2 regions of the Sanguibacter sp. Z41_6 genome follow, and region 1 is predicted to be linked to the other one. Evidence: predicted binding sites of a transcription regulator. Region 1 holds the regulator's gene; the other holds the start of a gene.

Region 1 (4,414 bases):
ACCGGTCTCGCCGCCACGGACGCTCGCGATGAGCTCGGCGTCCGAGGACGCCTCTCCCCACGCAGGTGTATCTGCTGCCGTCACGCCGCTCCCTCACTACCCGCGATCCACGTCGGTGCAGACCCCGCCCCGCACGTCCGGCTCACGACGCTGTGACCCCGGACACGCCAAGAATAGGTGATCTGCCCCCCGACTCTCCGGCGAGAACCCCGCGCGCCGCTGCGCAGATCACAAAAAACTGCTCAAGTGCCGTCATGACCGTCACCCTCGCGGCTCCCTATCTGTGTGGAGATCCTCGCCGAGGGCGTCACGACGCCGGCTGCTGCCCTGCGCGAGCAGTGGCGCCGCTCGAGCGCGCGCACCGCGTGGTCGCACCCCGACGACTGGGCGCACACGGCCGTCGACGACGTCGTCCACGAGCTCGTCATGCTCGACACCGCGCGCTCACGTGGGGCGGGCACTGCGCAGACCCGCTCGGCAGCGCTCCTGCGTGCCTACGCGGCACTGGGCCTCGCCCGAGCACGCACCGGGTGCGGCATCGGCGAGGCCATCGACGACGTCGCGTGCCTCTACGCGCTGCGCGGCGGACCACCGCCCACCGACGTGCTCCGGGCGGTGTGCGCGGGGTGGACCCAGGGGCAGGCCGAGCCGCCTGCCCAGATGCTCTGGGTCGATGCGGAGTCAGGGCTCGCGACGGTCGCGTACCTCGGGCAGCGCCTCCGGGAGACCTACGGCGCGAGCGACATGCAGGTGCCCGTGCACCACTCGCACCTGCTCGTGTGCGTCGACCTCGAGCTCGGGCCGCTCCCGTCGCTGGTCCGCATCGCACGGTCCGCCGTCGTCGGCCAGAGCATCATGGCGGCGTTCGGTGAGGGGCACCCCGCAGCCGCGCTCGGCCACGGCCGGTTCGTCGTGCTCGCCGAGGTGGACACCGACCTTCCGGCCCGGCTCGCGGAGCTCGGGGTGCGGATCTCGCGCGCGACAGCAGCGCGCGACATCGGGTACGCCACCCGGTGTCCCCCGCGCGTCACGACGTACGAGATGCCCGCGACGTGGGGCGCCGCGGTCGCGCTGCTCGCACGCCTCCAGGGCGTGGAACCCGGCACGGGCGCCTGACGTCCGCGCCGGGCATCGACGCATCCGGCACAACCCGACGACCAGCTCAGCAGCCCGGCGCGCCGTGCGAGCCGGGCCGCCACGTCACTGAGGGGCGTAGGTGAGGCAGTCCGCCATGTCCCCGGGAGCGGAGCCTGCGCCGACGCGGATGGAATCTGCGTGGCACTCGAGCAGCTCGTTGTGGACGCACTCGCCACGCTGGCACGCTCCGACCTGGGCGATGACCTTGTCGAGACCGCCCTTGGTCGACAGCGGGATGAACGTGGCGCACTCAGCGGCCGCGCCGCGGCCACCGACCGTCACCGCTCCGGCGTGGCAGCCGTCGTGGTTGTACCCGCAGGTCTCGACCGAACAGGTGCTCACGTGGGGCAGATCAAGCAGTGCGCTCATGATTCCTCCAGCTGGCTCCGGTGCACGCTGACGTGCTGATATTCCACGGTAGACCCGGAGGACAATTCACGTATAGGCAGCCAGGACTTCCTTACACGGGCGCACAACCGCATTCTTTTCGGCACTCTCCTGGTGCATGAACGGCCCGCGCACCGGCGGCCGTGCCGCCCCGCAGTGCGACGCGCACAGCGCGGGGCTACCGTCGGAACATGGACGACGACCATTCCCCGGCGGACCGCGCGTCCCCGATGGACGACCCGTCCCTCATCGAGGACGAGGCGCACCTCCTCGTGGCAGGCCGGCACGCGAACGTCTATCTCCTCGACGACACGCACGCGGTCCGTCACCTCCACGACCCCTCAGCGACCCACCACAACGTCGCGGTCCTCGAGTACCTCACCGAGGTCGGCTTCCCTGCCCCGCGCATCGTGCGCGCGGTCGGACCCGACCTCGTCATGGTCCGCCTGCACGGGCCGACGCTCCTGCAGGCGCTCGACGCCCGGGAGCTCTCGATGGACGAGGGTGTGCAGGTCCTCGTCGACCTGCACGCACGCCTGCACGCCCTGCCCCTCCCGGCAGACCTCCTCCCGGGAGACGGGTCGGGTCCGGACGACGTGCTCGTCCACCTCGACCTGCACCCCGCGAACGTCTTCATGACCGACGACGGGCCCTACCTCATCGACTGGGACTCGGCGCGCCGGGGACCCGCGGAGCTGGACCTCGCGACGACGGCCATCGTCTTCGGAGAGGTGGCCGTGGACGACAATCCCTTCGCCGTCCCGGCCCACCACATGCTGCGTGCCTTCCTGCGCGCCGTCGGGCCAGGACTGGGCACCCAGCTCGACGCGGCCGCCGCCCTGCGTGCAGCCCGACCCACGCTCGACCCGGAGGAGAGGGCCCTCGTCCCCCGGGCGTGCGACCTCGTGCGGGAAGAGCTCGACCGGCTCTGACCTGCGCACGCTGCTCGCGTGGCGCCGCTCAGCGGGGCGGGCGCCAGAGGACGAGCGCCGAACCTCCGTCGCCGTCGCTCGTCGGCGGCGGCTCCTGCCGTCGCCAGCCGCGCCGGTGGAACCGCTGGCCCCGGCGCACGGCGACGACGTCGCCCGAGGCACCGGCAGCGAAGATGCGTGAGCCCGGGTCCGCGGCGGCGGCGAGGAGGTCGACCTTGTGCTCGAGGCGCCGCACCTCGGCCTCGAGGTCGAGGATCCGCTTGATCCCGGCGAGGTTGATCCCCTCGTCCTGGCTGAGCCGCTGGACCTCGATGAGCTGCGCGACGTCGCGGCGGGAGTACCGCCGCCCCCGGCCCGGTGTCCGCTGCGGCGACACGATGCCGAGCCGGTCGTACTGGCGCAACGTCTGCGGGTGCATCCCCGCGAGCTCGGCAGCACGGGAGATGACGTAGACGGGTTCGTCCTCGCGCGGTGTCCCGTCGTCGAACACGACCTTCATGCGCACCCCCGATCAGTCCCTGGCGCGTGCGAAGAGCTCCTGCCGGACGTCGCCGTCCCCGGTCGCCGCAGCGAACGCCTCCACCGCCTCGCGCGCGGTCTTGTCGAGCTTCTGCGGGACGGCCACCTGGACGGTGACCAGGAGGTCCCCGGTGCCCTTGGCGGACTTCACACCGTGGCCCTTGACGCGCAGCACCCTGCCGGCGGGGGTGCCCTCGGGGATCTTCAGCCGCACGGTCGACCCGTCGAGGGTGGGGACCTGGATCTGGGCTCCGAGCGCCGCCTCGGGGAACGTCACCGGGACGGTCACGCGCAGGTTCTGCCCGTCGAGGGTGAACACGGGGTGCGGGGTGACGGTGACCGTGATGACCAGGTCGCCCGCCGGTCCACCACCGGTGCCGGGGCGTCCCTTCCCCCGGAGCCGGATCTTCTGGCCGTCGCGCACACCCGGGGGGATGCGCGTGGTGAGGGGGCGACCGTCGACGCCGAGCGTCACGGTGGTCCCCTGGACCGCGTCGCGGAAGCTCAGCGTCGTCCTGGCCGCGACGTCCTGCCCTGCCTGCGCCCGCACGTTGGGCCGGAAGCCTGTCTGTCCGCCCCCGCCCCCGCCGCCGCCGAACATCGACGAGAGGATGTCCTCGAAGCCGTCGGGCATGCTGCTGGAGGCACCACCGGCAGGTCGGAAGCCTCCGCGGCTGCCGGAGCTCGCGCCACCGAACATCCCGCCGAAGAGGTCCTCGAAGCCGCCCGCGCCACCTCCACGACCGCCTGGCCCGGCCGCGAACCGGGGGCCGCCACCGGCCATCGCCCGGATCGCGTCGTACTGCTGGCGCTGCTCGGGGTCGGAGAGCACCGAGTAGGCCTCACCGATCTCCTTGAACTTCCCCTCAGCGCTGGTGTCACCGGAGTTCTGGTCCGGGTGGTACTTACGAGCGAGCTTGCGGTATGCCTTCTTGATCTCGGCGTCGTCCGCGGTCTTCGGGACGCCGAGAGCAGCATAGAAGTCCTTTTCGATCCAGTCCTGACCGGTCAAGGCGCCTCCCTTCCGTCATGGTGCACAGGGTGGGGCGACGACGCGCAACCTGCGCCGGAGCCCCTGCGGGGCCGGACCTCGTGGTCCGGCCCCGCAGGTGGATCAGGCCTCGGGGCCGACCACAGCGACGCGCGCCGCACGGACCACCCGGTCACCGATCCGGTACCCGACCTCGATGACGCTCTGCACCGTGGTCGTCGTGGCGTCCGACGACGTCGAGTGCATGAGCGCCTCGTGCTTCATCGGGTCGAACTCCTCGCCTGCCTCGCCGTACATCTCGACGCCGAACCGCACGAGCGCCGCCGTGAGCTTGTCCGAGATCGCCTCGAACGGGCCGGTGAGCTCGCCCGCCTGCTTGGCTCGAGCGATGTCGTCGAGGACGGGCAGCAGCCCGACCAGGACGTCCTCGACGCCGCGCGTCCGCGCA
Region 2 (4,414 bases), on a different contig from region 1:
GGCGAGCTCGCGGACGTCGTTGGGTGTCTGGTGGCTGCGCAGCGAGCGCCCGTACTTGCGCAGGTCGAGGGCGTAGAAGTCGAACCCGTGGTGCTCGAGCTGCGCGGCGGTGTGCGCCTGGAAGAAGTAGTCGACGAACCCGTGGACGTACAGGACGGCGCGTCGCCCCCGAGGGGTGCCGGCGCGCCGCACGAGCGTCGCGACGACGGGGCCTTCGTCATCGGGCGTGAGCTCGAGGGTGCGAGCCACCCACTCGTCACCGAGCACGTCCGGGGACCACGCCGCGTACGGCGTGGTCCCCGGACCGGTGTCACTCATCGTGCTGTGTCGTGCCCTGGCGGACGCTTACTGCGATCCCCACGGCTGCTGGGGCGGCTGCCCCTGCTGCGGGGGCTGCGGCTGGCCGAACTGGCCGGGCTGGCCGGGCTGGCCGGGCTGGCCAGGCTGACCGAACTGCTGCGGCTGGCCGGGCTGGCCGAACTGCTGCGGCTGACCGGGCTGACCGAACTGCTGGGGCTGGCCGGGCTGGCCGTACTGCGGCTGGCCGGGCTGGCCGTACTGCGGCTGGCCGGGCTGACCGTACTGCTGCTGACCCCACTGGCCCTGGCCGCCGGTGGGGCCGTTGCCGCCGTTCTTGTTCTTGTTGCGCAGGAGGAACCACGTGACGAGCCCGGCGAGCGCGAGCACGACGATGCCGATGACGAGCCACAGGACCCAGCCGTTGCCGTCGTCGGAGTCCTCGTCCGCCTCGGAGCTCGTGTCGTCGGCCGGTGCGTCGCCGCCGTCGACCGGGCCGCGGGCCGACATCTCGAGCACCTCACCGTAGACGGCCGTCCAGGTGACCGTGCTGCCGTCGATCTCGCCGGTGGCCTCGGTGACCTCGCCGGGGAACGTCACCATGAACTGGATGTCGATCGAGTCGAGCATGTCCTGCATCTCGGCGGCGACGTCGTCGTCCGCGCCCTCGAGGTCACCCATGTCGGTGCCCATCTCCTCGGCGAGGTCGAGCGTGCCGGAGACGACGTACTCGTCGCCCTCCCGGGTGATGGACAGCGAGTCGTCCGCGCCCTCGAACTCGTCGAGGGGCAGCTCCTCGAACGAGAGCTCCTTGCCGGTGTAGCCGTCCTCGGCGTAGTCCGTGGAGGTCATCTCCTCGGGCATGTCGCTCTCGAAGTCGGAGCCGTACATCTCCCAGAACTCGTCGGTGGTCATGCCGGCGTCCTCGATCACCTGGTCCTCGACGGCCATGATGATCGATCCGCTGACGGTGTCGTCGTCGTTGATGGTCATGGCCGTGTGCATGCGCATGCACCCGCTGAGGCTCAGGGCGATGGCGGCGGTGGCCGCCACAGCGGTCATCTTCTTCATGGTCATCCTTCGGTCTCCGCGAGCAGCCGGCGGGCCGGATCGGTGGTGCTGCTCGGCGCTGGGTCAACTCTTCCACAGCATGGCCCTGCGCAGCCGCCGGAGAGCGGGTGAGGGTAGTTCTCCCCAGTCTGCCCGGTTCCCGCGGACGAGCCGGGGCGGGGAGGTGGAGGGCTGGTCGGGTGTGTCATCCCTGGCAGGGCGAAGTTGAGTGAATTAGACTCAAGTTCAGCCACACCGTGCACGACCAGCTGGAGGATCCATGGATGCTCACCTGACCACCTTGTCCCAGCAGGCGCTGGGGGAGGCGATCCAGTCGGCGACCGCCGCGGGCAACCCGCAGGTGGAGCCCGTCCACCTGCTCGCCGCCCTGCTCGCCCAGACCACGGGCACCACTCCCGGTCTCCTGCGCGAGATCGGTGCGGACCCGCAGGCGATCGGCGCCGACGTCCGCCGTGCCCTCGTCGCTCTCCCGACGGTCACCGGCAACGCTGTCGCGGAGCCGACGGTCTCGCCCGCCCTCACCGCAGTGCTCAAGCACGCGCGCACCGAGGCGTCCGACCTCACCGACGAGTACCTCTCCACCGAGCACCTGCTCCTCGGGCTCGCGGCGGCGCCGTCCCCCACCGCGGACCTGCTGCGTCGTGCGGGGGTCACCCGGGACGCGCTCGCTGCTGCGATCCCCGCGGTGCGCGGTAACAAGCGCGTCACCTCACCCAACCCCGAGGGCACGTACAAGGCGCTCGAGCAGTACGGTCTCGACCTCACGCAGGCGGCGAGCGAAGGTCGGCTCGACCCCGTCGTCGGGCGGGACGCCGAGATCCGACGCGTCGTCCAGGTGCTCTCGCGGCGCACGAAGAACAACCCCGTCCTCATCGGCGAGCCCGGCGTCGGCAAGACGGCAGTCGTCGAAGGGCTGGCCCAGCGCATCGTCGCGGGCGACGTCCCGGACTCCCTCAAGGGCAAGCGCCTCATCTCGCTCGACCTCGCCGCGATGCTCGCGGGCGCCAAGTACCGGGGCGACTTCGAGGAGCGCCTCAAGGCGGTGCTCGAGGAGATCAAGGGGTCCGACGGTGAGGTCGTCACCTTCATCGACGAGCTGCACACGGTGGTCGGCGCGGGTGGTGGTGGCGGGGACTCGTCCATCGACGCCGGGAACATGCTCAAGCCGATGCTCGCCCGGGGCGAGCTGCGCCTCGTGGGCGCCACGACGCTCGACGAGTACCGCGAGAGCATCGAGAAGGACCCGGCCCTCGAGCGGCGGTTCCAGCAGGTGTTCGTCGGTGAGCCCTCGGTCGAGGACACCATCGCCATCCTGCGTGGTCTGAACTCCCGCTACGAGGCGCACCACCGGGTGACGATCTCCGACGCCGCGCTCGTCGCGGCGGCCACGCTCTCCGACCGGTACATCAGCGGGCGCCAGCTGCCCGACAAGGCGATCGACCTCGTCGACGAGGCCGCGTCCCGGCTGCGCATGGAGATGGACTCGTCCCCGACGGAGATCGACACCCTCCAGCGAGCCGTGACGCGCCTCGAGATGGAGGAGCTCGCGCTGTCCAAGGCTGAGGACGACGCCTCGAAGCAGCGGCTCACGGAGCTGCGCGCCACCCTGGCCGACCGACGCGAGGAGCTCGCGGCCCTCACCGCCCGCTGGCAGGCGGAGAAGGGCGGGTTCAACCGCGTCGGCGAGCTGCGCAAGCGCAAGGACGAGCTCGAGTCCCAGCGGGACCGCGCCGAGCGCGAGGGCGACCTCGAGACGGCGTCGCGCATCCGGTACGGCGAGCTCCCGGCACTCGAGAAGGAGCTGGCCGGAGCCGAGGAGGCCGAGCGGGAGGCCGAGTCGGACGAGGACGCGCTGCCCCGCCTCGTCGGTGACAAGGTGGGCGCGGACGAGATCGCCGAGGTCGTCTCGGCCTGGACGGGCATCCCCGCGGGCCGCCTGCTCCAGGGCGAGAGCAAGAAGCTCCTGTCGATGGAGGAGATCATCGGCCAGCGCCTCATCGGCCAGAAGGCCGCCGTCGCGGCCGTGTCCGACGCGGTGCGTCGTGCCCGCGCCGGGGTGTCGGACCCCAACCGGCCCACGGGCTCGTTCCTCTTCCTCGGTCCCACCGGCGTCGGCAAGACCGAGCTGGCGAAGTCGCTCGCCGACTTCCTGTTCGACGACGAGCGCGCGATGGTCCGCATCGACATGTCGGAGTACAGCGAGAAGCACAGCGTCGCCCGGCTCGTCGGTGCGCCTCCCGGGTACGTCGGCTACGAGGAGGGCGGTCAGCTCACCGAGGCCGTCCGGCGGCGTCCGTACTCCGTCGTGCTCCTCGACGAGGTGGAGAAGGCGCACCCCGAGGTGTTCGACATCCTCCTGCAGGTGCTCGACGACGGGCGGCTCACCGACGGCCAGGGGCGCACGGTCGACTTCCGCAACGTCATCCTCGTGCTCACCTCCAACCTCGGGTCCCAGTACCTCGTCGACCCGCTGCTCGACGACGCCGCGCGCCGGGAGGCCGTCATGGCGGCGGTCCGCGACGCGTTCAAGCCGGAGTTCCTCAACCGCCTCGACGAGATCGTGATGTTCGACGCCCTCGGTCTCGACGACCTCGCACGGATCGTCGACCTCCAGGTGGCGGAGCTCGCGAAGCGCCTCGAGTCGCGTCGCATCGTCCTGGACGTCACCCAGGCGGCGCGCGAGTGGCTCGCCATCGAAGGGTTCGACCCGACGTACGGGGCGCGGCCCCTGCGTCGCCTCGTGCAGCGGCAGATCGGCGACCAGCTCGCCCGGCTCATGCTCTCGGGCGAGGTGGGCGACGGGGCGACCGTCGTCGTCGACCACCCGGTCGACGTCGGCGCGGAGCAGGTGCTCGTCGACGGCGCGGACGACGCGGTGGCCGGTCCCAGCTCGGCCCAGTCCGGCGGCCTGGTCCTCACGGTGCGCTGACCGGACCTCCGTGCGGGCGAGCTCAGGACGCCTGACGTTCAGGTGATGCGGCGGCGGATCTCGGGCACTCCGGGGCCGGTGAGCTCGTCGAGGTAGGCGGGCCGACCGGCCATGGTC

Evidence for each region. Region 1 encodes HspR, which represses chaperone genes until heat shock. Its sites were predicted from a motif close to AAGTTGAGTCNNNNNGACTCAACTT; they were not measured.
Region 2: the regulator HspR is predicted to act here: its motif matches at 1,570-1,594, upstream of clpB (ATP-dependent chaperone ClpB).

What each region holds. Positions count from the first base shown of each region.
Region 1 is NZ_JCAQIF010000004.1:342,331-346,744, forward strand. It holds gene AC54T1_RS11740 (sigma-70 family RNA polymerase sigma factor) at 1-84, opposite strand, end outside; gene AC54T1_RS11745 (hypothetical protein) at 286-1,116, shown strand; gene AC54T1_RS11750 (DUF1540 domain-containing protein) at 1,201-1,506, opposite strand; gene AC54T1_RS11755 (phosphotransferase) at 1,716-2,456, shown strand; gene AC54T1_RS11760 (heat shock protein transcriptional repressor HspR) at 2,485-2,955, opposite strand; gene AC54T1_RS11765 (DnaJ C-terminal domain-containing protein) at 2,968-3,987, opposite strand; gene grpE (nucleotide exchange factor GrpE) at 4,090-4,414, opposite strand, start outside.
Region 2 is NZ_JCAQIF010000001.1:295,914-300,327, reverse strand. It holds gene AC54T1_RS01415 (alpha/beta hydrolase) at 1-318, opposite strand, end outside; gene AC54T1_RS01410 (LppM family (lipo)protein) at 346-1,368, opposite strand; gene clpB (ATP-dependent chaperone ClpB) at 1,628-4,297, shown strand; gene AC54T1_RS01400 (maleylpyruvate isomerase family mycothiol-dependent enzyme) at 4,336-4,414, opposite strand, start outside.